DNA from 4 places in the Pseudomonas lutea genome. Region 1 is predicted to be linked to each of the others. Evidence: predicted binding sites of a transcription regulator. Region 1 holds the regulator's gene; each other region holds the start of a gene.

Region 1 (5,592 bases):
GGCCTCTACAAGGTTCTTGTCCAGGTCGGTTTCTTCACCCACCAGTTCAAGGCTGATTTCTTTCTTCAACTGACGCGCCAGATCGCGAACCAGTCGCGGGAAGCGGCCGAACACTTTCTTGATCGGCTGCATGCGGGTCTTCATGACCGCGGTCTGCAGGTCAGCGGTGACCACGTCCAGATTGGACACGGCCTTGGACATGGCTTCATCGGCGCTGTTGGCGCCCAGGCGGACCAGTCGGTTACGCACCAGCACCAGTTCGCCGACCATGTTCATGATTTCGTCCAGCCGCGCGGTGTCGACGCGCACGGTGGTTTCCGCTTCGGACGGCGGCTTCTCGCTGGGCGCCGGAGCAGCCGCTCGGGCCGGTGCAGGCGCGGCGGCGGGTGCAGCTTTGGCCGGTACCGCAGCAGCAGGTGTCGCTTTAGCCGGTTCGGGCTTGGCAGCGGGCTCAGGCTTTTTGGCCGGTGCAGCAGGCGCAGCGGCGGCGACGGCAGGTTCAAACTTGCCCTTGCCGTGCAACTGATCCAGCAGGTCTTCGAATTCGTTATCGGTGATCTCGTCCGAGGCAGCGGCTTTCGACGCAGCGGCGGGCGCAGCAGGAGCAGCCGGCGCGGCGGGTGCGGCGGGTGCGGCTGCCACAGCAGAAGCAGCGGCGTCTGGCGAGAACGAGCCCTTGCCATGCAACTGATCAAGCAGCGACTCGAATTCGTCGTCCGTGATTTCGTCACTGGCCGGCGCAGCCGCAGGCGTCACCGCGGCGGTCGGCTGTACGGCATCAACGGCGAACTGGCCTTTGCCGTGCAACTGATCGAGGAGCGATTCAAACTCGGCGTCGGTGATCTCGTCACTGGGCGCGCTGCTCGTCGATGCTGTCGGAGCCGGTGAAGGAACAGGCGCGGCAGCAGCGGGCGCAGCAGGAGCAACGGGGGCAACAACACCCCCAGCCGCCTGAGCCTTGACGGCGTTGAGCGAATCCAGAAGCTGTTCGAATTCGTAGTCGGTGATGTCTTCGGACGGCGCTTCAGCGACCGGCTCTTCGACCACCGGTGCGGCAGCGACTTCGTCGGCAGAGGCCGGCTCGGCCAGACGTGCCAGGGCCGCCAGCAATTCAGGCGTGGCCGGGGTCACGGCGGAACGCTCGCGCACCTGACCGAACATGCTGTTGACGGTGTCGAGGGCCTCGAGCACCACGTCCATGAGCTCCGAGTCGACGCGGCGTTCACCCTTGCGCAGGATGTCGAACACGTTCTCGGCGATGTGACAGCATTCAACCAGCTCGTTGAGCTGGAGGAAGCCGGCGCCCCCTTTTACAGTGTGAAAACCGCGAAAAATTGCATTGAGCAGATCCGCATCGTCTGGCCGGCTTTCCAGCTCAACCAACTGCTCGGACAACTGCTCCAGAATCTCGCCGGCCTCTACCAGAAAATCCTGAAGGATTTCTTCATCGGCGCCGAAGCTCATTGGGGGGTGCTCCTAAAATTAACCGTCAAACCGATCCGGAGGCTGCACTGACGGCCAGCGCGCATTGCTTTCGTCGAAGCATTGGCGCGCGGGTCCAGCAGCCACTTTCACAGAGAACCTGAAATCTGAAATCCGGATGACCGAATCAGAAGCCGAGGCTGGATAGCAGATCGTCCACATCATCCTGTCCGGATACGACGTCTTCACGTTTATCGGCATGGATCTGCGGACCTTCACCCTTGGAGTGAAGTTTTTCTTGTTCTTTTTGCTGACGGAAGACTTCCTGGTCGTGTTCGATGCCGGCGAAACGGTCTACCTGGCTGGCCATGAGGACCAGCTTGAGCAGGTTGCGCTCCACTTCGGTCACCAGCGTGGTCACGCGCTTGATCACCTGACCGGTGAGGTCCTGGTAATCCTGGGCCAGCAGAATGTCGTTGAGGTGCGCGGAGACCTCGGTGGTCTCCTTTTCGCTGCGCGTCAGGAACGTATCGACGCGGCGCGCCAGATCACGAAACTCTTCGGCGCTGATCTCGCGGCGCATGAAGCGTCCCCAGTCGGCGCTCAAGGATTTGGCGTCGGCACTGAGCCCGCTCATCAACGGCGTGCTCTGCTCCACCAGGTCCATGGTCCGGTTGGCCGCGTTTTCGGTCAGCCTGACCACGTACGAGAGCCGCTCGGTGGCGTCGGTGATCTGAGAGACCTCCTCGGCCTGAGGCATGTTCGGGTCGATCTGGAAATTGACGATCGCGCTGTGCAGCTCGCGCGTCAGTTTGCCGACCTCCTGGTACAGGCCTCTGTCCCGGGTCTGGTTAAGCTCATGGATCAGTTGCACGGCATCGCCGAACTTGCCTTTTTCAAGGCTCGCGACCAGCTCTTGTGCGTGTTTCTTCAGGGTTGACTCAAAGTCACCCATTGTCGAATCTTTGGAATCCATAGCGCCCTCGCAGCGGACATCAGCTATTGACGCGCTCGAATATCTTTTCGATTTTTTCTTTGAGCACTTGCGCAGTGAACGGCTTCACCACGTAGCCGTTCACACCGGCCTGAGCGGCTTCGATGATCTGCTCGCGTTTGGCTTCGGCAGTGACCATCAACACCGGCAGACTGCGCAGACGCTCGTCTGCACGCACCTGACGCAGCAGGTCGATGCCGGACATGCCGGGCATGTTCCAGTCAGTGACGAGGAAGTCAAAGGCGCCGCTTTGCAGCATGGGCAATGCGGTGAGTCCGTCATCTGCTTCGGCCGTGTTGGTGAACCCAAGGTCACGCAACAGGTTTTTTATGATCCGCCGCATCGTTGAGAAGTCATCAACGATGAGGATTTTCATGTTCTTGTCCAATTCGACCTCCAAGCAGTCTTTAACGCGTTCAGCACCTGAACGCGCGTTCAATCAATACCGGCGGTGCCGGACATCGGAGGGCTGGGATCGACCGGGACGAGCGCAGCGAAACCGGATCATCTACGACCCGGTTCGACCGACTCCTGCCTGCCTCTTCCACTTCCCGCTCAACGTCTTGCACAGCCGGTCTTACAAGCAACTCGCAGGCCTTGCGGCGTGCGTCAGAATTCAGGAGCGGGCGCGCCACTCGCCAAGACGACCCCGCAGACGCGCGGCGCACTGACTGTGCAGCTGGCTGACGCGCGATTCGCTGACACCCAGTACCTCACCGATTTCCTTGAGGTTCAGCTCTTCGTCGTAGTACAGCGACAACACCAGACGTTCGCGCTCCGGCAGGTTGGCAATGGCCTCCGCCAATGCCGCCTGGAAGCGCTCGTCTTCCAGGTCCCGCGACGGCTCGAGCGACTGGCTCGCGCCGTCCTCGTGCAGCCCTTCATGTTCGCCGTCCTGCAACAGGTCGTCGAAACTGAACAAGCGACTGCCCAGGGTATCGTTCAAAATCCCGTAGTAATCGTCGAGACTCAATTGAAGTTCGGCAGCAACCTCGTGATCTTTAGCGTCACGGCCGGTTTTTGCTTCGATTGCACGAATCGCGTCGCTGACCATGCGCGTGTTGCGGTGGACCGAGCGCGGCGCCCAGTCCCCCTTGCGCACTTCATCGAGCATCGCTCCACGGATACGAATACCCGCGTACGTCTCGAAGCTGGCCCCTTTGGTGGAGTCGTATTTGGTCGAGACTTCGAGCAAGCCGATCATGCCCGCCTGGATCAAGTCCTCGACCTGAACGCTGGCTGGCAGACGTGCCAGCAAGTGATAGGCGATTCGTTTGACCAGCGGGGCATAACGCTCGATCAGCTCATACTGAGAATCTTTGGACGATTTGCTGTACATGCGATAGCCACTTGCTGTCATGAGACGGGCCCTGCGCTGGTGTGATGCACGAGGCGTTCAACGAAAAATTCCAGGTGACCGCGCGGGTTTGCCGGCAGCGGCCAGGTGTCAACTTTCTGCGCGATGGCCTTGAACGCCAGCGCACATTTGGAACGCGGAAACGCTTCGTACACGGCGCGCTGTTTCTGCACCGCCTTGCGTACGCACTCGTCGTACGGCACCGCGCCGACGTACTGCAGCGCCACGTCAAGGAAGCGGTCGGTGACCTTGGTCAGCTTGGCGAAGAGGTTGCGCCCTTCCTGCGGGCTCTGGGCCATGTTGGCCAGCACGCGGAAGCGGTTCATGCCGTAATCGCGGTTGAGCAGTTTGATCAGGGCGTAGGCGTCGGTGATCGACGTAGGCTCGTCGCACACCACCAGCAGCACTTCCTGAGCGGCGCGAACGAAGCTCACCACTGACTCGCCGATACCGGCAGCGGTGTCGATGACCAGCACATCCAGGTTGTCGCCGATGTCACTGAATGCCTGGATCAGCCCGGCATGCTGGGCCGGGGTCAGGTGGACCATGCTCTGTGTCCCCGACGCCGCCGGTACGATGCGCACGCCGCCCGGGCCCTGCAGCAGGACGTCGCGCAGCTCGCACCGCCCTTCGATGACGTCAGCCAGGGTGCGCTTGGGGGTCAGGCCCAACAGTACGTCAACGTTGGCCAAACCCAGATCGGCGTCCAGCAGCATGACGCGACGTCCCAGCTCGGCCAGCGCCAGTGAAAGATTCACTGAAACGTTGGTCTTGCCTACGCCACCTTTGCCACCGGTCACCGCGATAACCTGTACGGGATGCATGCTGCCCATGTTAATTGTTTACCTTGTCTTGCTTAGACCTAAGCCACATGTCGGGCTGCACGTTCAGTGCCTGAACAATGCCTGGCAGACCATCGATGCAGGAAAATTCCACTGTCATTTTCTTCACCTAGCCCGCTCGCTTGCCGGTGCTGTGATAAAGATCCGCAAACATATCCGCCATCGCTTCCTCGCTAGGCTCCTCCTGCATCTGCACGCTGACAGCCCGGCTCACCAATTGGTGCCGACGCGGCAAATGCAGATCGTCCGGTATCCGTGGGCCATCAGTGAGATAGGCCACAGGCAGTTCGTGTGTCACCGCCAGGCTGAGCACTTCGCCCAGGCTGGCGGTTTCGTCGAGCTTGGTCAGGATGCACCCGGCCAGGCCGCAACGTTTATAGCTGTGGTACGCCGCAGACAGCACCTGCTTCTGGCTGGTTGTCGCCAGCACCAGGTAGTTGCGCGCCTTGATGCCACGCCCGGCCAGGGTCTCCAGTTGCAGACGCAATGCCGGATCGCTGGCTTGCAGGCCCGCGGTGTCGATCAACACGACGCGCTTGCGCAGCAGCGGTTCCAGCGCCTGCGCCAGGGATTGCCCCGGGTCGACGTGGGTCACCGGTACATTGAGGATCCGGCCCAGCGTCTTCAGCTGTTCCTGAGCACCAATGCGGAAACTGTCCATGCTCACCAGCGCGATATTTTGCGCGCCGTATTTCAACACATATCGGGCTGCCAGTTTAGCCAGCGTGGTGGTTTTGCCCATGCCGGCAGGGCCGACCATGGCGATCACACCGCCCTCTTCCAGGGGCTCTACGTCCGGCGTTGCGATCATGCGGGCCAGGTGGGCCAGCAACATGCGCCAGGTGTGAGCCTGATCGTTCGAGTCCGGGACCATCGCCAGCAAATCGCGGGACAGGGGGCCGGACAGGCCAACGCGCTGCAGACGGCGCCACAGATTGGCCTGCTGCGGACGGCTGCCTTGCAGCTGGTTCCAGGCC
Region 2 (5,592 bases), on a different contig from region 1:
TTTCCTGCCTGGCAAGGCATGCAGTATCTACGAGACATGATGAGCGGCCGCGGCAAGCTGCTCGAGCTTGACAACGACCGTTACGGCCAACGTGAATGGGCATCCGTGCGCGACACCCTGGCCCGTATTCATGTGCAAGGAAACCGATGATGACCGACCGCATTCAGCCCTTCCCCATCCACATCCCGCAAGCACAACTCGACGACCTTGCCGTACGCCTGGCCCAGACCCGCTGGCCTGACGCGGAGACCGTCTCCGACATCAGCCAGGGCCCGCAGCTTGAGCGAGTGCGCGCGCTGGTCGAGCACTGGCAGAACAATTACGACTGGCGCGCCACTGAAACCCGGCTCAATCAGTGGAACAGCAGCCGGACCGAAATCGACGGGCTGGGCATTCACTTTCTGCACATCCGTTCGCCCCATGCTGACGCCCTCCCCTTGCTGATGACCCATGGCTGGCCCGGCTCCCTCCTGGAGTTCAATGCGATGATCGGCCCGCTCACCGACCCCACCGCCCACGGCGGGCAGGCCAGCGACGCGTTCCATCTGGTGATTCCGGCCCTGCCGGGTTTTGGTTTCAGTGACAAACCACGCTCACCGGGCTGGGGCGTGGGCAAGACCGCTGCCGCCTGGGTTCAATTGATGAAACGCCTAGGCTATGGCGACCGCTGGGCTGCCCAGGGCGGTGACTGGGGCGCGGCCGTGACGACGGCGTTGGGTCACATGAGCCCGCCAGGCCTGGTGGGCATTCATCTGAACATGGTGATGTACCAGCCCACCGACGCTGAAATCACTGACGCCACGCCTGAGGAACAGCGCATGCTGGCCGACGCTCAACGCTATGAGCGCGAGCTGTCCGGCTACATGAAAGTCCAGAGCACCCGTCCGCAGTCGATCGGCTTTGCGCTGGCCGATTCGCCGGTCGGTCTTGCGGCGTGGATCTACGCGTTGTTTCAGGACGCCTCCGACAGCTCCGGGCAACCGGAGCAGGTGATCGACATCAACGCGTTGATCGACGACATCATGCTGTACTGGCTGCCCAACGCAGGCCCCAGCTCGGTGCGTTTCTACTGGGAAAGCATCCGTGAAATGCAGACCCGCGGTCCGGCCCCGCCTCAGCCCACGGCTGCGGGTGTGAGCATGTTTCCCGGCGAGCTGCTTCGCCTTTCCAAGCGTTTGGCGCACGCGCGGTTCGATGATCTGAGGTTCTTCGCCGAAGCCGAGAGCGGCGGCCATTTCGCCGCTCTCGAAAACCCGACGGTACTCACCGAGCACGTGCGCGAGACCTTCCGCCTGCTGCGGTGAAGCCATAGGCGCCTGGCGTTACCCCAACGTCGGCATCAGCAATTGCGGCAGCCCGGAGAGGTCTTTCAACACCGCATCCGGGTGCCAGGCCGGGTCGAGAGGTTCACCTTCACGGTCAATCCAGACCGACCGAATGCCCAGTTCCTGGCATACCTTCAGGTCAGAGAACTGGCCCATGGCGACGTGGATCGTTTCATCCCGCGTAACCCCCATCACGGCGTGAGAATGCTCGAACAGACGGTGATCGGGCTTGTAGACGCGTGCCTGCTGAGCAGTGATGACAAAATCGATGGGGGTCCCAATCGCGGCGATGGTGCCGCCAATTAATGCGTCGCTGGTGTTGCTGATCACGGCGATCCGGTAATGCTGGCGCAACCGGGCAAGCACCTCAGGCACCTCGGGGTGCGGCGCGATCTTCCCCAGAGTGGCCAGGAGGATTTCAAGGTCTTGGGCATCGGCCTCAAAGCCGTTTTCACCCAACGCTTCGCGCAGGCTCGCTTCAAGCACCGCCTCATAGTCCAGAAAACCTGATTGCTGTTGAAGCTCAACCGCGCGCTCACGCAGCCGGACCGCGAGGGCCGAGCTGCTTTGATCCGGGGCCTCGGCCGCGAGATGCCGCTGGAGGATGGCGGCGGCAGCGTGGCGGACGGCTCGGTGCCACTGCACCAGTGTGCCGTAGCAATCGAAGGTCAGGACCTTGGTGCGGGAATTGATTTCAAGCATGGGAACAGGGTCTCCGAGGATGGCTTAAACGTCTTTCAACTTTAGCCTCTTGGCATTTCCAGCCTGGGCCAACTAGAAAGATTGACGCCCTCATGTTTAAGCGCAAAGACAATGTGGGCGAGGTAATCACCAGCGTCCGGTGCGACCGCCGGCGGAACTGCGAGCGCGCCGGTGATCTGCTCAATGCGGGTGACGGGTTGAACGAGTGCAGGCTTCTTTACCCCTATAACCTCCAGCTCCATCGCCTTGATCAGATGGGCGTAACCCACTAGATTTCCCATATCTCCCCCTCTCTATGGCTGGATTTTCTTAACCGCGCCAAGATTTTCTTAAAATGTGCGGCGAACACTCAGAAAATATTAACCGACAACGGCCAGGCGACCATGAGGTATTTGCAACTAAGGCGTTTGGCTTCTTTGAAAGCGGCAACGCGGAGAGGTTTGAGATCCAGATCAGCCAACCTGGCCAGCATTCGTTAAAGCTTTCCTGTTTCAGGTCGAACACTATCCATTAGGGATCAGTGTTTAACCAAGAGGGGAACCGTTGGAATGCGGATGTTCAAGGAGCTATACGAGTCAATCGAGCTGCAGTTTTTCAACACCCTGACCAAAAAACTCTCGAGCCTCTTCCTGCTCGTCGCGGTCAGCGGCGGTGTGTATTGGCGCGCCGTGAGCACGCGTACGGACATCCTTGCGAAGCTCAGCAGTACCTCACTGGATGCGACTGTGGTGCAGGGCATCGAGAGCAGCCTGGACAGTCTTGGCAACGCCATTCTGTTCAGTACGCTGTTTACCTTCGCCATGATCAGCTTCATGGTGTGGTATTTCCGTCACCTGATCGTGCGCCCGGTCACGCTGATGACCCACGCCCTGGAAGACATTGCCAACGGCAAGGGCGATTTGTCCAAGGACCTGCCGCTGCTCACCCACGATGAAATCCGGGTGCTGGCGAGCACGTGCAACCGCTTCCTCGCCAGACAGCGGGAGACCATCAGCGAGATCCAGGCGCTCACGGTGCAGATTGCCGTCGAGTCGGCGCGCTCCCTGAAAAACATCAGCGATTCCAGCGACAGCGCCACCCATCAGGCACGTTTTGCCAAAGAAGTGATGGAGCAAAGCAATATGGCGGTGGGTAATATTCACGAGGTCTCACAGCAGACTCAGGGCATTACCAGCACGACGGCGCAGAACCTCGACATGGCCCGCAACTCGTACGCCGAGCTGCTGGAAGTCACCGGCAAAATTAGCGAGATCTCCAACAGCCTCAACGAATTCAGCACCCTGGTCGCCGCTTTGACACAGCGCTCTTCGAGCATCAAGTCCATCGTTGGTCTGATTCAGAAAATCTCCTCGCAGACCAATTTGCTGGCTCTCAACGCTGCCATCGAAGCCGCACGCGCGGGTGAGAGCGGACGCGGATTTGCGGTGGTTGCCGACGAGGTGCGCACGCTGGCGCAAAACGTCAGCACGGCCACCGATGATATTTCCCGGGACATCGACGCGATGTTGCTGGAAGTCACGTCCACTCACGAACAGACCTCGCACATCAGCCATAGCGCGCGCGAAACCCGCACGATCGTGGAGCGGGCTTCCGGCCACTTCGAGAGCATGATCATTGATTTCGAGGCCACCAGCGGCAAGCTGGCGGGCATTGCAGAGCACGTCGAGAACTTCGCCGTGAGCAACAGCGGAATCAACGAGCGGGTCGCGCAAATCTATGCCGACAGCCAGTCGATCGATCAGCGCATGCAGCATTCCGCAACCGCTACGCGCGATTTGCTGGGCGTCGCCGAGCGCGTACAGGCGATGCTTGGCAGTTTCGTGCTGGGTCACGGCGCCCTTGATGCGGCGGTCACCCGGGCGGGGAAATGCCGCGACACTCTCCAGCAACGCCTGGCAGAGCTGCAGCGTGAAGGCCTGAACCTGTTTGACCAAAACTACAAGCCGATACCGAACACTGACCCGAAACAGTACGTCACCAGCTACAGCGAGCGCTTCGCGAAAGTGTGCCAGGAAGAAATTGACGCACTGACCAAAGGCACCAAGGGTGGCAAGGTCTCCTTCATCGTCGACAACCGGGGCTATTGCCCGGTCAACAACAGCTGGGTCTCGAAACCGCCCACCGGTGACCGCACCATCGACCTGCCGGTGTGCCGCAACAAGCGCATGTTCGCCGACCCGGTCGGCCTGCGCGCCGCAGGCAATACCCAGCGCTTCCTGCTGCAGACCTACCTGCGCGACACCGGGGAAATCATGACCGAAATTGACGTACCGTTCTTTTTTGACGGTCGTCATTGGGGCAACTTGCGGATGGGCTTCGATTCGTCGGTATTGCTCGCGAAGTGACCTGACAGCGGCAAACGAGTGTTGCCCCGGCAGTGGGTCGTCGGGGCAATTACCGATACCCGTGCGCCTGGATGTTGAACAGGCTGGCGTACCGCCCGCCCCCAGCCATCAGTTGCTCGTGAGTGCCTTCTTCCAGAATCCGGCCCTGATCCAGCACGATGATGTGATCAGCGTTGCGTACGCTGGAAAATCGGTGAGAGATCAGCAACGTCATGCGCCCTTCGGCGTACGTGCGGAAGCGCTCGAATACGGCAGCCTCCGCCGCAGCGTCGAGGGCGGCCGTCGGTTCATCCAGAATCAGCAGATCGGCCTCACGGCGCATGTAGGCCCGTGACAGCGCCAGTTTTTGCCATTGCCCGCCGGACAGTTCCTGGCCGCCGACAAACCAGCGTCCCAACTGCGTGTAGTAGCCGTTGCTCAAGCGCTCGATGAATTCGGCGGCGATCCCTTGAGTGGCCGCATCGCGCCAACGGGCCTGGTCATCGAACGCTGCGACGTCACCCACTCCAAGGTTTTCGCCGACCGTCATCTGGTAACGGATGTAGTCCTGAAAGATTACCCCGATGCGCTGGTGCAAGGCCTGCTCGTCCCAGTCCTGCAAATCGCTACCGTCCAGCAGGATCCGGCCCTCGTCAGGCGTATAGAGCCGGGTCAGCAGTTTGATCAGTGTGGTTTTGCCCGAGCCGTTTTCGCCCACCAGGGCCAGGCTCATGCCCTGCTTCAAGTGCAGGCTGATGTTGCTCAGCGTGGGCTGCGCGGCACCCGGGTAGCGAAACCCCAGCCGCTCGCAGCGCAGACCGTCGCCCGGGCGCGCTCCGGCCTTAAGCGTGCCTCGGCCAGGCGCCACCGGCACCTCCAGGTACTCGTAGAGGTCGGACAGGTACAGGCCGTCCTCGTACAAACCGGCAATCGCGCTGAGGCTGGCAGTGATGGCGACCTGTCCTTGCTTGAACAGCACCAGGTACATGGTCATCTGCCCCAGAGTGGTCTGGCCGCGAACGGTGTCCAGCACCACCCAGGCGTACGCCACATAGAACGCGGCGGTGCCCAATAACCCGAGGGCAAAGCCCCAGCCATCACGGCGCACGGTGAGCCGGCGGTCTTCGGCGTACAGGCGCGTGAAATTGTCGCGGTAGCGCTGCAGCAACAACGGCGCCATGCCGAAGAGCTTCACTTCCTTGGTGTGAGCCTCCTGGGACAGCAATGCTTCCAGGTAATTT
Region 3 (5,592 bases), on a different contig from region 1:
ATCGCGAATCTGATCACTTTCTTTCGCGCTCTGGAAGGCATCCAGCACCATCTCACTGATGGTCTTGGCCTGAGGCACATGCTGCGAAAGGTTGATGGCTTCTTCGTAAGCTTGCTTGGAGGACACGGCGAGGATTGCAGCCGGATCGGTATGGGAATCAGACATTGAACATCCACTACTTCGTTAACTGGGGTTGAGGCGCGAAAGGCCCGGGGCGTTTCGAGGGGCGTAATCTATTGGACAAGGGCACGGTTGTCACGGATTGACGTTGCCCTCCTGATCGCTGGGGCGACATTCAGCGGGCGCTCCGGCTGCGCGCTACGCTGTAGGTTCACCGACCAACAGGCACCGGGTCATGCGGAAAATCTGGGCGCGCTATGTAGCACTGCTGGAACAGGATTTCAGCACGCAGATATTCGATAACATCAAGAATCTTCTGGTCTGTGCCTTGCTATTCGCGGCGGGCACCAGCGCATTGAGGGCGGATTATCAACAGTTCATTGGTGTACTGGTGGCCGGCGCAACTGGATGGGGGCTGATTGGGGTGTCTGCGGTCCTGATGTTCCTGAACGTCAGCGACGGCATTCGCAGGCTTGGCAAGCTGCGGTATCACGTAGCCATTCAGGTTCTCGTTTCGCTGGTGTACTTGCTGATTGCCGCCAGACTGGTGGAAGTGGTCTGGGCGTTTCGGGCTGCTTGAGAGCAAGCTCATGCAGAGCGACGCGAGGCAAGGTTGCACGTCGTCCGGAGGGGAGGCGCCGCGCTCAAAGAGGCCCGGCGCCTGACCTGCCAGTGTTAAACGCAGGTGCCGCCTTTGTGGTGAGAGCCCGTTCCGCCGGACGGGTGCGTTCCTTTAGGACAAGCCGATGCCATAAGTGAAACGATTGAGAGCAGAGCGACCAGTCCAGCGATAGCGATCTTCTTCATATTGCCTCCGTGCACTGCGAGATGCAGTACATGGCTATCGGCGATATGGGATTCGGCTTTAGTGACGAACAGCCAGAAACAACAAAGCCCGCACGAGGCGGGCTTTGTTGAGGTACTTGGTGGCTACACAGGGACTTGAACCCCGGACCCCAGCATTATGAATGCTATGCTCTAACCAACTGAGCTATGTAGCCAAGTGGCGCGCATTATTCGCTCAGATCGAAGATGTGTCAAGCGTCTCTCTAAAAAAATTTACCCGGGCTATCAACCGGTTAGCCTCGGCGTCCTCATTGACCTCGGCCTTCAGCCCCTCCAATTGCACTCCGGTGACATTTGTCGCCGGACTTGTGTGTGTTTTCGCCCCACATTCGAGCACATGAGCTGCACTGTCTTCGCCCGCGCGCCCGGTTTGGTGGCTTAGTGCTATCGGTCCGGTTCTTGCTTATGCCTGTCGGATTGCGGCCGCTATAGATACAAGCGGTTTGGGACTGAACAGGGTCCAGCTCAGCCGCCATTCGCGTCAAACCGGCGGTTATCGTTTAGAAACAGAGACATGGCATTTCGCCTGTGAGCATGTAAGGCAGCGCTGCAGTGACGACGCGTCGAGCAGCAGTTTGTCGGTGAGGAGTAGTCGGCTATGCAAAGTCTTTTGTCCCCAGGAATCCGACTGCTCGGGCGCCTCGGGTTTGCGCGCAAGTTTCAGGTGCTTTTCTTCCTGTTTATTTTGCCGCTCGCAGGCAGCATGTGGATGATCAGTCAGGACTACCGCAGCAAGTTGTCGGTAATCGCTCAAGAGCAGATCGGGGTGAGGCAACTCACGGCACTCGATGACCTCGATGTGCAACTGACAGCGCAACGCAACCGCGCGGCGCGCTGGAAAGCGGCCGATATTCTTCATGATCCAACGCCTGCGGCGAAGGCGGCCATGAATGCGCTGGATGCAGCGAACCCTGAACTGACTCGATCACTGGCGTCTTTGGGGGAGGAGCTCAAAGCGCAAAACGCCACGGCAGATATCATGACGCGGTACCAGGCATTGCAGGCCTCGGTCAACGGAATGGATTCCCAAGCGCTGCGCGCTGTGGGCTGGTGGCCGGACGGTTACGACCGGTTCACCTCCGCCCTGACCGCGCTGCAGAGCCTGCGTGAGCAGATCGCCATGGACAGCGGCTTGATTCTGGACCCGTGGCTCGAAACCTACCTGTTGATGCAAATCGCCACCCAACAAGCGCCGGACCTTGTCGAAAGGGTAGGGCGGATGGCGAGCATCGGGCAATCTTCGATCGCTTCAGGGCAATTCTCGCTGCAAAGCCGTCTGCAGATGCGGGATCTGCGCAGCCGCATTGGCGACGCCCGCGACCAGTTGGTTAAAGCGGTGGGTTCGCTGAAAGCCAAGGCCTACCCCGGAATGGAGTTCTGGACGCGGCAGTACGATGACAGTCTGCAGCGCCTTGATACCGAGTTGAAGGTACTCGACGACGGCGTGTTTGGCGGAAGCATCAAGCTTGACCCCGCCGCCTTTGAGCGCAGCGTCGACAGCGTCAGCGAAGGGCTGGCGGCCCTGCGCAAACAGTCGCTTTCTTCGCTTAACAGCCGGCTCGACTATTACCACGACCAGGCCATCCAGCAGTTCGTGCCGATTGCTGCGATTTTCAGCATCCTTGCACTGGCGGCTCTGTACCTCTTCATGTGTTTGCAAACTTCGATTCAACGCAGCGCCAAGGGCATTACCACTCTGGCTGAGTCCCTGCGGGACGGTAATCTATGCGTCGAGGTCGCCGTTGAGGGGCGCGATGAGCTCGCGGCCATTAGCAACGCGCTCAATGTTGCCGTTGTGCAGTTGCGCGCCAGTTTGTTGGGTGTGAATCATGAAACCCAGCAGCTGGGCTCCGCTGTGCTGACGCTCAACGCTCAGTCCGGCAGCACGTTGAACGAGGTTGAAGACCAGCAACAGCAGATCAGTCAGATCGCCGCAGCCGCCACCGAACTGGCCGCGACGTCCATGGGTGTCGCTCGCAGCTGTGAAGCCGCGTCGGGCAGCGCGCAGGCCACACGCAGGATCGCCGAAGACAGCAGCCGCGACAGCCAGCGCACTACCGCGAGCATCCAGCAGTTGAATCAAAAGCTCACCGATACCGCTAACGCGTTGGGCAAGGTCAGCGAGCAGGGGCAGCAAATCCAGTCAGTGGTCGATACCATTCGCGGCATTGCCGAGCAGACCAACCTGCTGGCGCTTAATGCGGCCATCGAGGCCGCGCGAGCAGGCGAGCAGGGCCGCGGATTTGCTGTAGTGGCAGACGAAGTGCGCAGCCTGTCGCAACGAACCCAGGCATCGACGGCGCAAATTGCGGGGACCGTGGACAGTTTGCGAACCACCGTTAGCCAGGCGGTCACGCTGATGGAAGCGGCATGCGGACAGGCCATCAGTGACGCGCAGTCGGTAACCGGTCTGGGCGAGCGGCTTGAGGAGATCGCCAGCGCGGTGCAGATCGTTACCGACACGCTGGCTCAGATCGCCACCGCTGTGGAAGAACAGGCAGCAACGGCCGACGAGGTGAGTGGCAATATCCAGCAGGTGGATCAGGCAGCAGGCCGGTTGCTGGATGGCGCCCGAGCGGTCAATCAAGCCGCTGACACCTTGAGCAAGGGAAGCCGGGCGTTGAGCGACAATACGGCGAGGTTCCAGCTCGGCTAAGCCGGCCAGGCGCATTCCAGGAGCCGCTACGGCGTGCAATTCTTCATGCGCCGGAATGCAATGTGTGTTGAAAGACGAAAGGTTGGCGACGTATAAGAGTCGTCGTTTTTTCATCGTCTTTTGATAACCCGTCGCCGTAGGGGATTCTCCATGACTGACAGCAGTGCCGCAGGTGCGGCGGTTTATTCGCCCCTGACATTAGCGTTGTACGACGCCTGGGTACTGGGTATCTCCAATCGGTATGCCTGGCGTTGCCCGACGGATGAAGTGCTGCTGCCGTTCTTTCGCGCCAATATGCGGGCGAATCATCTGGATATCGGTGTGGGGACCGGCTATTACCTGGCCAAGGCAAATCTGAGCCCGGGCACGCAGATCACCCTCATGGACCTTAACCCGAGCAGCCTTGCCGCGGCCAAACGCAGGATTGGGCGTCCAGACACACGAACCCTTCAGCATGACGTGATGGCGCCAATCCCGAATGGTGAGCGCTTCGACTCAATATCGCTGTTCTACCTGCTGCATTGCTTGCCTGGCCCGCTAGACGCCAAAGCTGCCATTTTCGCTCACCTCAAGCACAACCTTGCCGCGGGCGGTGTGGTGTTCGGCGCGACGATTTTAGGCGATGAAGCGGGTCACAACGGCTTCGGACGCAAGCTGATGGCGGTTTATAACAAGAAGGGGATTTTCGGCAACAGTCATGACACGCAGGCTGGGTTCGAGGCGCATCTGCGCACGCACTTTAGCGATGTAACACTTAAGCGCGAAGGTGTCGTTTTGCTGTTTCGCGCAGCACAGCCGATCCTCTAAGCCGCACAGGTAGATCGGCGCCCAGGCAGAGGCAAACCGCTGAAAGCACAAAGCCCGCGAATCATCGACTGACGCGCGGGCTTTGTTGTTTAACGTGGAGGTCCACGAGCGCGTTAGACGTTGAAGCGGAAGTGCAGAACGTCACCGTCCTTGACGATGTAATCCTTGCCTTCAAGGCGCCATTTGCCCGCTTCCTTGGCCCCGGTTTCGCCCTTGTACTGGATGAAGTCGTTGTAGGCGACGCACTCGGCGCGAATAAAGCCTTTTTCGAAATCGGTATGGATAACGCCAGCGGCCTGTGGCGCGGTGGCGCCGACACGGACGGTCCATGCCCGCACTTCTTCGACGCCGGCCGTGAAGTAGGTCTGCAGATGGAGCATTTCGTAGCCGGCACGAATGACGCGGTTCAGGCCAGGTTCTTCCAGACCCAAAGCTTCCAGGAACATGTCCTTTTCTTCGCCGTCTTCAAGCTCGGCGATCTCTGCTTCGATCTTGTTGCAGACCGGCACCAGCATTGCGCCTTCTTCTTCGGCGATGGCACGTACCACGTCCAGGTGCGGATTGTTCTCGAAACCGTCCTCGGCGACGTTGGCAATGTACATGACGGGCTTGGTGGTCAGCAGGTGGAAGCCCTTGATCACGGCCTTCTCGTCGGCACTCATGCTCTTCATCAGGCTGCGTGCAGGCTTGCCCAGCGTGAAGTGAGCGATGAGTTGCTCAAGCAGGCCTTTCTGGACCACTGCGTCCTTGTCGCCGCCCTTGGCGTTGCGCGTGACCTTCTGCAATTGCTTTTCGCAGCTGTCGAGGTCCGCAAAAATCAATTCCAGGTCGATGATCTCGATGTCGCGTTTCGGGTCGACGCTGTTGGAAACGTGGATCACGTTCTCGTCTTCGAAGCAGCGCACAACGTGAGCGATGGCGTCGGTCTCGCGAATGTTGGCGAGGAACTTGTTGCCCAGCCCTTCACCTTTGGATGCGCCGGCAACCAGCCCGGCGATGTCGACGAACTCCATGGTGGTCGGCAGGATGCGCTTGGGATTGACGATGTCGGCCAGGGCCTGCAGGCGCGGGTCGGGCATCGGCACGATGCCGGTGTTCGGTTCGATGGTGCAGAAGGGAAAGTTCTCCGCCGCGATACCGGATTTGGTCAGGGCGTTGAACAG
Region 4 (5,592 bases), 580 kb from region 1:
CTGGCCGACTTTCCCGCAACTGTGGGTAGACGGTGAGCTGGTCGGCGGTAGCGACATCATCACTGAAATGCAGGCTGACGGTTCGCTGCAGAAGCTGGTGAAAGACGCTGTTGCGAAGAACACCACTGCCTGATTAGGGCAGTCGTAAAAAAGCCCCGCTCTCTGCCGAGAAGCGGGGCTTTTTATTGGGTAAGGGGCTGAAATCAGCCTTCCTCGCCCATCTGCGACTGCAGGTAATTTTCGATGCCGACCTTGTCGATCAAACCCAGCTGGGTTTCGAGCCAGTCGATGTGCTCTTCCTCGGATTCGAGGATATCTTCCAGCATCTCGCGGCTGCCGAAGTCGCCCACGGTTTCGCAATGCGCGATAGCGGCCTTCAAGTCAGCATGACCCTTGCGCTCGATCCGCAGGTCGCACTCCAGCATCTCTTTGGTGTGCTCGCCGATCAGGATCTTGCCCAGGTCTTGCAGGTTGGGCAGGCCTTCCAGGAACAGGATGCGCTTGATCAGCTTGTCAGCGTGTTTCATTTCGTCGATGGATTCGTGGTACTCGTGCTTGCCCAGCTTGTTCAGGCCCCAGTCTTCGTACATGCGTGCATGCAGGAAGTACTGATTGATCGCGACCAGCTCGTTACCGAGGATCTTGTTGAGATGCTGGATGACTGTGATGTCGCCTTTCATGATCGGGTCCTGTCGAAGGTATAGGTAATACAGACGGCAAGTCTGAGCCCCGTCTATAAGTCTGTCAAACCTAAGTTATTGAATAATAAGTGAAAATAAATAGGAATAAGAATGTTTGTGTTCCGCATCTTGTCGCTAAGCAATTGAATTAAAGGCATAAAAAAACCGGACAGGGTCCGGTTTTGTAGAAAACTCTTGGATCAAGCGGCTGAAAATTCTGCGGGATAGGCAAGGTGAGCGTGACTGCTTTGCAGCTCGGTCAGGGTTTCCCGGACGACTTCTTTCGCCAGGCAGGCGCATTTCCCGCATTTACTGGCGACACCCAGGGTCTCGCGAACGTCACGATAGCTGCAGCATCCGTCCATGATTGCTTCACGGATTTGTCCGTCGGTCACACCTTGGCAGAGGCAAACATACATATAAGAAACCGTCGCTGAGTGATTGGCTCAATGCGACGGATACTAATGTTAATGAGAATGCTTGTCAAAACTACTCAGCGTTGTTCATGTGACGGCCGATGAGTGGTCGGCTGCGGCAGTGAGGAGTTCTGCCTAACGGCAGAACTGTTTCGCCTTCGGCGAGTTACTTGGAAAAGCACCCCAAGTAACCAAGGGTGCCTGCTCCCGGTTGGGCCCTTCCTTCGTCAGGGTTCCTTCACTTCGGTCTCGCTCCGTGGGCCCGCGCCGAACGGACATCCATGTCCTGACGGCGCTCTCGCCGCATCCATGCGGCTCGACCCACTCCGCGAGAACTGCGTTCAGCCTGCACCCAAGTCGCGTTCTGCGGTGACTGAGCCTTTTGCGTAAGAAGATCAAGAGCGGATCAAGAGGAGATCAAGAGCAGATCAAGAGCAGATCAGAAGCAGTACAAGAGCTTCCCGGCTGAAGCCGGTCCCACGGGTTATACGCGACGTGCTTTTTAGTGGGACCGGCTTCAGCCGGGAAGGGCCAGTCGGGACGCTGAACGTCGTTTGATCGTTCCCGCGCTCTGCGTGGGCATGCATCCTGTGACGCTCCGCGTCACCCGTAGCCGGTCTCGCTGAATGCACGCGCTGCTTTTAGTGGGACCGGCTTTAGCCGGGAAGGGGCCGGTCCGGGCACTGACGGAGTTTGAGCCGATCACTGCCTTTCGATCTCCGTCCCATAAAAAAACCGGCCACTTAGGCCGGTTCATTCATTCATTGCACAGCGACATCGACTCAGTCGTTGAAGTCGTGCCAGCCGCCCATTTCTTTCCAGCGGTTGACGATGCCGCAGAACAGTTCGGCGGTCTTCTCTGTGTCATACCGGGCGGAATGCGCTTCCCGGCCGTCGAAGTCGATGTCTGCCGACTGGCACGCTTTTGCCAGGACAGTCTGGCCATACGCCAGGCCCGCCAGAGTAGCTGTGTCGAAGCTGGAGAACGGGTGAAACGGATTACGCTTCATGTCCAGCCGCGCAACCGCTGCGTTGAGAAAGCCCAGATCGAAGCTGGCATTGTGACCGACCAGAATCGCGCGCTTGCAACCGTTAGCCTTCAGCGCCTTGCGGATGCCACGAAAGATATCCGTCAGCGCCGTTTCTTCACTCACCGCCATGCGCAGCGGGTGATCCAGCTTGATGCCGGTGAACTCAAGAGCCGCCGCTTCGATGTTGGCGCCTACAAAAGGCTCTACGCGGAAAAAATAGGTATGGTCCGGGAACACAAAGCCTTTCTCGTCCATGCCGATCGTCGTAGCAGCGATTTCGAGCAACGCGTCGGTGGCGCAGTTGAAACCGCCTGTTTCAACGTCGACTACAACAGGCAGGTAGCCGCGGAAGCGGGCCGCCATAGGGTGCCGGGAGCCTGTACCGCCGCCGGAGCCTTCCTGCTCGTCTTCGTAATGTTCTTCACTCACGCGTGTTCCTCCAGCAGACGCCAGCGCAGTGTTTCACCGGCGCGCAGCGGGATAACGGAAAGCTCGCCAAACGGCAGGCTGGCGGGTGCCGTCCACTCGTCACGAACCAGGGTAATGGTGTCGGTGTTGGTCGGCAGGCCATAGAAAGCCGGGCCGTGCAGACTGGCGAAACCTTCGAGCTTGTCCAGCGCATTGCGCGACTCGAACGCCTCGGCGTAGAGCTCGATGGCGGCATACGCGGTGTAACAGCCGGCGCAGCCGCAGGCCGCTTCTTTGGCGTGCTGCGCATGCGGTGCGGAATCGGTCCCCAGGAAGAACTTGCTGCTGCCGCTGGTGGCAGCATCGAGCAGGGCAACCTGATGAGTGTTGCGCTTGAGAATCGGCAGGCAGTAGAAGTGCGGTCGAATCCCGCCCACCAGCATGTGGTTACGGTTGTACAGCAAATGATGGGCTGTAATGGTAGCGCCCACATTAGCCGACGCCTCATTAACGAACTGCACGGCGTCAGCGGTGGTGATGTGTTCGAACACCACTTTCAACGTCGGAAAACGCTCGACGACACGACGCATGTGCTCATCGATGAAAATCTTTTCGCGGTCGAACACGTCGATGTCACCGCGGGTGACCTCACCGTGAATGAGCAGCGGCAAGCCGGCTTCAGCCATGGCTTCCAGGACCGGGAAGATCTTGCCGACGCTGGTCACCCCGGAATCGGAGTTGGTGGTAGCGCCTGCCGGATACAGCTTGGCGGCATACACAAACCCGCTGGCCTTGGCGGCATGAATTTCTTCGGGCTGCGTCAGGTCGGTCAGGTAAAGCACCATCAGTGGCTCGAAGCGGCTGCCTTGCGGGCGAGCGGCAAGGATACGCTGGCGATAGGCATCCGCTTGCTCTGCGTTGCGTACCGGGGGCACCAGGTTCGGCATGATGATCGCGCGGCCAAAAGTGCGCGCTACGTCCGCGACGGTGTGAGGCAAAACAGCGCCATCTCGAAGATGGATATGCCAGTCGTCGGGGCGCAGAAGGGTCAGGCGTTCGGACATTGGGAATTCCAGGCGGGTCAAACTCGCGGGAATGCTACCGGAAAAGACTCTTCCAGGCACCCGCTATCAAGTTTTGCAGGAACTAACCGATAGCCACGTGTAAGTCATAAATCTTGTTATGCGTGAATTTAGTGGAGCCTCCCGTGCGCCAGCGATATCTAGCCCTGCTCAGCGCGTTTGCCAGCCTGCCGGCCATGGCGCTCACTTTCCAGACCCGTCTGGAGAATATTGAGTGGAAGGTGGAAGGCGACCTGTTCGAATGCAGACTGACGCAGCCCATCACCGACTTCGGTGCAGGTGAGTTCGTGCGGCGCGCGGGCGAGCAGTCGACATTCCGGCTGAAGGCAAATGGTTACAGTCTGGCGTCCGGGTCCGCAACCTTGATTGCTGCTGCGGCGCCATGGCAGCCGGGGCGCAGTGATCTCAACCTTGGCGCGGTAAAGGTCGGCAACGGCGAGATTCCGTTCAACACCAATCAGGCCCAGGCCTCACGTTTGATTGCAGGACTGATGGAAGGCCGCAGCCCGGTCATTCGTCACGCATTGCGTGATGGTGGCGGCGCGATGGAAGTTCGCCTTCTGCCAGTCAAATTCAGCAAGGCTTACGGCGACTTTCAAGCGTGTACGGCCAAGTTGCTGCCGATGAATTTCGATCAGGTGCGGCAATCAGAGATCGGCTTTCCGGGTGGCGGCATCGAGCTGGACGCGTCCGCCAAACGCAAGCTGGATACCGTCCTCGCTTATATGAAGGCGGACCCGACGGTTAATCACATCGAACTCGACGGCCACTCCGATAACAGCGGCAACCGGCTGACCAACCGCGATCTGTCACGACGTCGCGCGTTGTCGGTCATGGACTATCTGAAAGCCCAGGGCGTGCCCGAGGAGCAGATCACCCTGCGCTTCCACGGCGAGCAATACCCATTGGCGCCGAACACCAACAATGCCAATCGGGCGCGCAATCGGCGGGTCAATATTCACCTGGACCGAGTGGCGCAGCAGCCTGTTGCGGTGCCGCCAGCCGCTGCGCCTGCCACACCTGCACCTGTCCCCGTGCCGGCGCCATCGCCCGCACCCGCTGCCAACTCAGGCCCGGCGACAGCGCCGGTTACGGCCGCGAACGCCACGCCAGTAAAACCCCTGTGATGACGGTTGCCCAGGTCGTTTGACTGACAGAATCTGTCGCTTTGGCATCAGAAGCTGTCGCGACACTGTAAATTCCCCTGCGTGAACGGTAGACTCGTCGGTTTTCCGTACAACGCGTTGGAGTGATGGCATGGCGGACGTAAACAAGGTAGTTCTCGCGTATTCCGGTGGCCTGGATACATCGGTAATCCTCAAGTGGCTACAAGATACGTACAACTGCGAAGTGGTGACGTTCACCGCTGACCTGGGTCAGGGCGAAGAGGTCGAGCCTGCGCGCGCCAAGGCTCAGGCCATGGGCGTCAAGGAAATCTACATCGACGACCTGCGCGAAGAGTTCGTACGCGACTTCGTCTTCCCGATGTTCCGCGCCAATACCGTCTACGAAGGCGAATACCTGCTGGGGACTTCGATTGCCCGTCCTCTCATCGCCAAACGCCTCATCGAAATCGCCAACGAAACAGGTGCCGATGCGATCTCCCACGGTGCCACCGGCAAGGGGAACGACCAGGTGCGTTTCGAACTGGGTGCATACGCGCTCAAGCCTGGCGTGAAAGTCATCGCACCGTGGCGCGAGTGGGACCTGCTGTCACGCGAGAAGCTGATGGACTACGCCGAGAAACACGCGATTCCAATCGAGCGCCACGGTAAAAAGAAATCTCCGTACTCGATGGACGCCAACCTGCTGCACATCTCGTATGAAGGCGGCGTGCTGGAAGATACCTGGACCGAGCACGAAGAAGACATGTGGCGGTGGACCGTTTCGCCGGAAAACGCGCCGGATAAAGCGCAGTACCTTGAGCTTACCTACCGCAACGGCGATATCGTGGCGCTGGACGGCGTCGAGATGA

The links. The regulator FliA, encoded in region 1, starts transcription of late flagellar genes. The targets are predictions, from matches to a motif close to CTAAAGTTTNNNNNNNNNNNGCCGNTAA.
Region 2: the regulator FliA is predicted to act here: its motif matches at 2,503-2,530, upstream of LT42_RS12620 (methyl-accepting chemotaxis protein).
Region 3: the regulator FliA is predicted to act here: its motif matches at 1,369-1,396, upstream of LT42_RS26655 (methyl-accepting chemotaxis protein).
Region 4: the regulator FliA is predicted to act here: its motif matches at 3,665-3,692, upstream of LT42_RS10880 (flagellar protein MotY).

What each region holds. Positions count from the first base shown of each region.
Region 1 covers NZ_JRMB01000001.1:1,957,747-1,963,338, forward strand. Annotated here, with positions in the region: gene LT42_RS08400 (chemotaxis protein CheA) at 1-1,464, opposite strand, end outside; gene LT42_RS08405 (protein phosphatase CheZ) at 1,610-2,398, opposite strand; gene LT42_RS08410 (chemotaxis response regulator CheY) at 2,418-2,792, opposite strand; gene fliA (RNA polymerase sigma factor FliA) at 3,033-3,776, opposite strand; gene fleN (flagellar synthesis regulator FleN) at 3,773-4,606, opposite strand; gene flhF (flagellar biosynthesis GTPase FlhF) at 4,725-5,592, opposite strand, start outside.
Region 2 covers NZ_JRMB01000002.1:94,205-99,796, forward strand. Annotated here, with positions in the region: gene LT42_RS12600 (NmrA family NAD(P)-binding protein) at 1-150, shown strand, start outside; gene LT42_RS12605 (epoxide hydrolase family protein) at 150-1,304, shown strand; gene LT42_RS12610 (HAD-IA family hydrolase) at 1,323-2,027, opposite strand; gene LT42_RS12615 (hypothetical protein) at 2,069-2,308, opposite strand; gene LT42_RS12620 (methyl-accepting chemotaxis protein) at 2,576-4,372, shown strand; gene LT42_RS12625 (ABC transporter ATP-binding protein) at 4,422-5,592, opposite strand, start outside.
Region 3 covers NZ_JRMB01000003.1:306,449-312,040, forward strand. Annotated here, with positions in the region: gene LT42_RS22140 (hypothetical protein) at 1-165, opposite strand, end outside; gene LT42_RS22145 (hypothetical protein) at 356-700, shown strand; tRNA gene LT42_RS22150 (tRNA-Met) at 1,045-1,121, opposite strand; gene LT42_RS26655 (methyl-accepting chemotaxis protein) at 1,565-3,622, shown strand; gene LT42_RS22160 (class I SAM-dependent methyltransferase) at 3,773-4,429, shown strand; gene ychF (redox-regulated ATPase YchF) at 4,543-5,592, opposite strand, start outside.
Region 4 covers NZ_JRMB01000001.1:2,534,976-2,540,567, reverse strand. Annotated here, with positions in the region: gene grxD (Grx4 family monothiol glutaredoxin) at 1-133, shown strand, start outside; gene bfr (bacterioferritin) at 204-680, opposite strand; gene LT42_RS25270 (bacterioferritin-associated ferredoxin) at 881-1,099, opposite strand; gene rnt (ribonuclease T) at 1,879-2,556, opposite strand; gene pyrC (dihydroorotase) at 2,553-3,599, opposite strand; gene LT42_RS10880 (flagellar protein MotY) at 3,743-4,744, shown strand; gene LT42_RS10875 (argininosuccinate synthase) at 4,875-5,592, shown strand, end outside.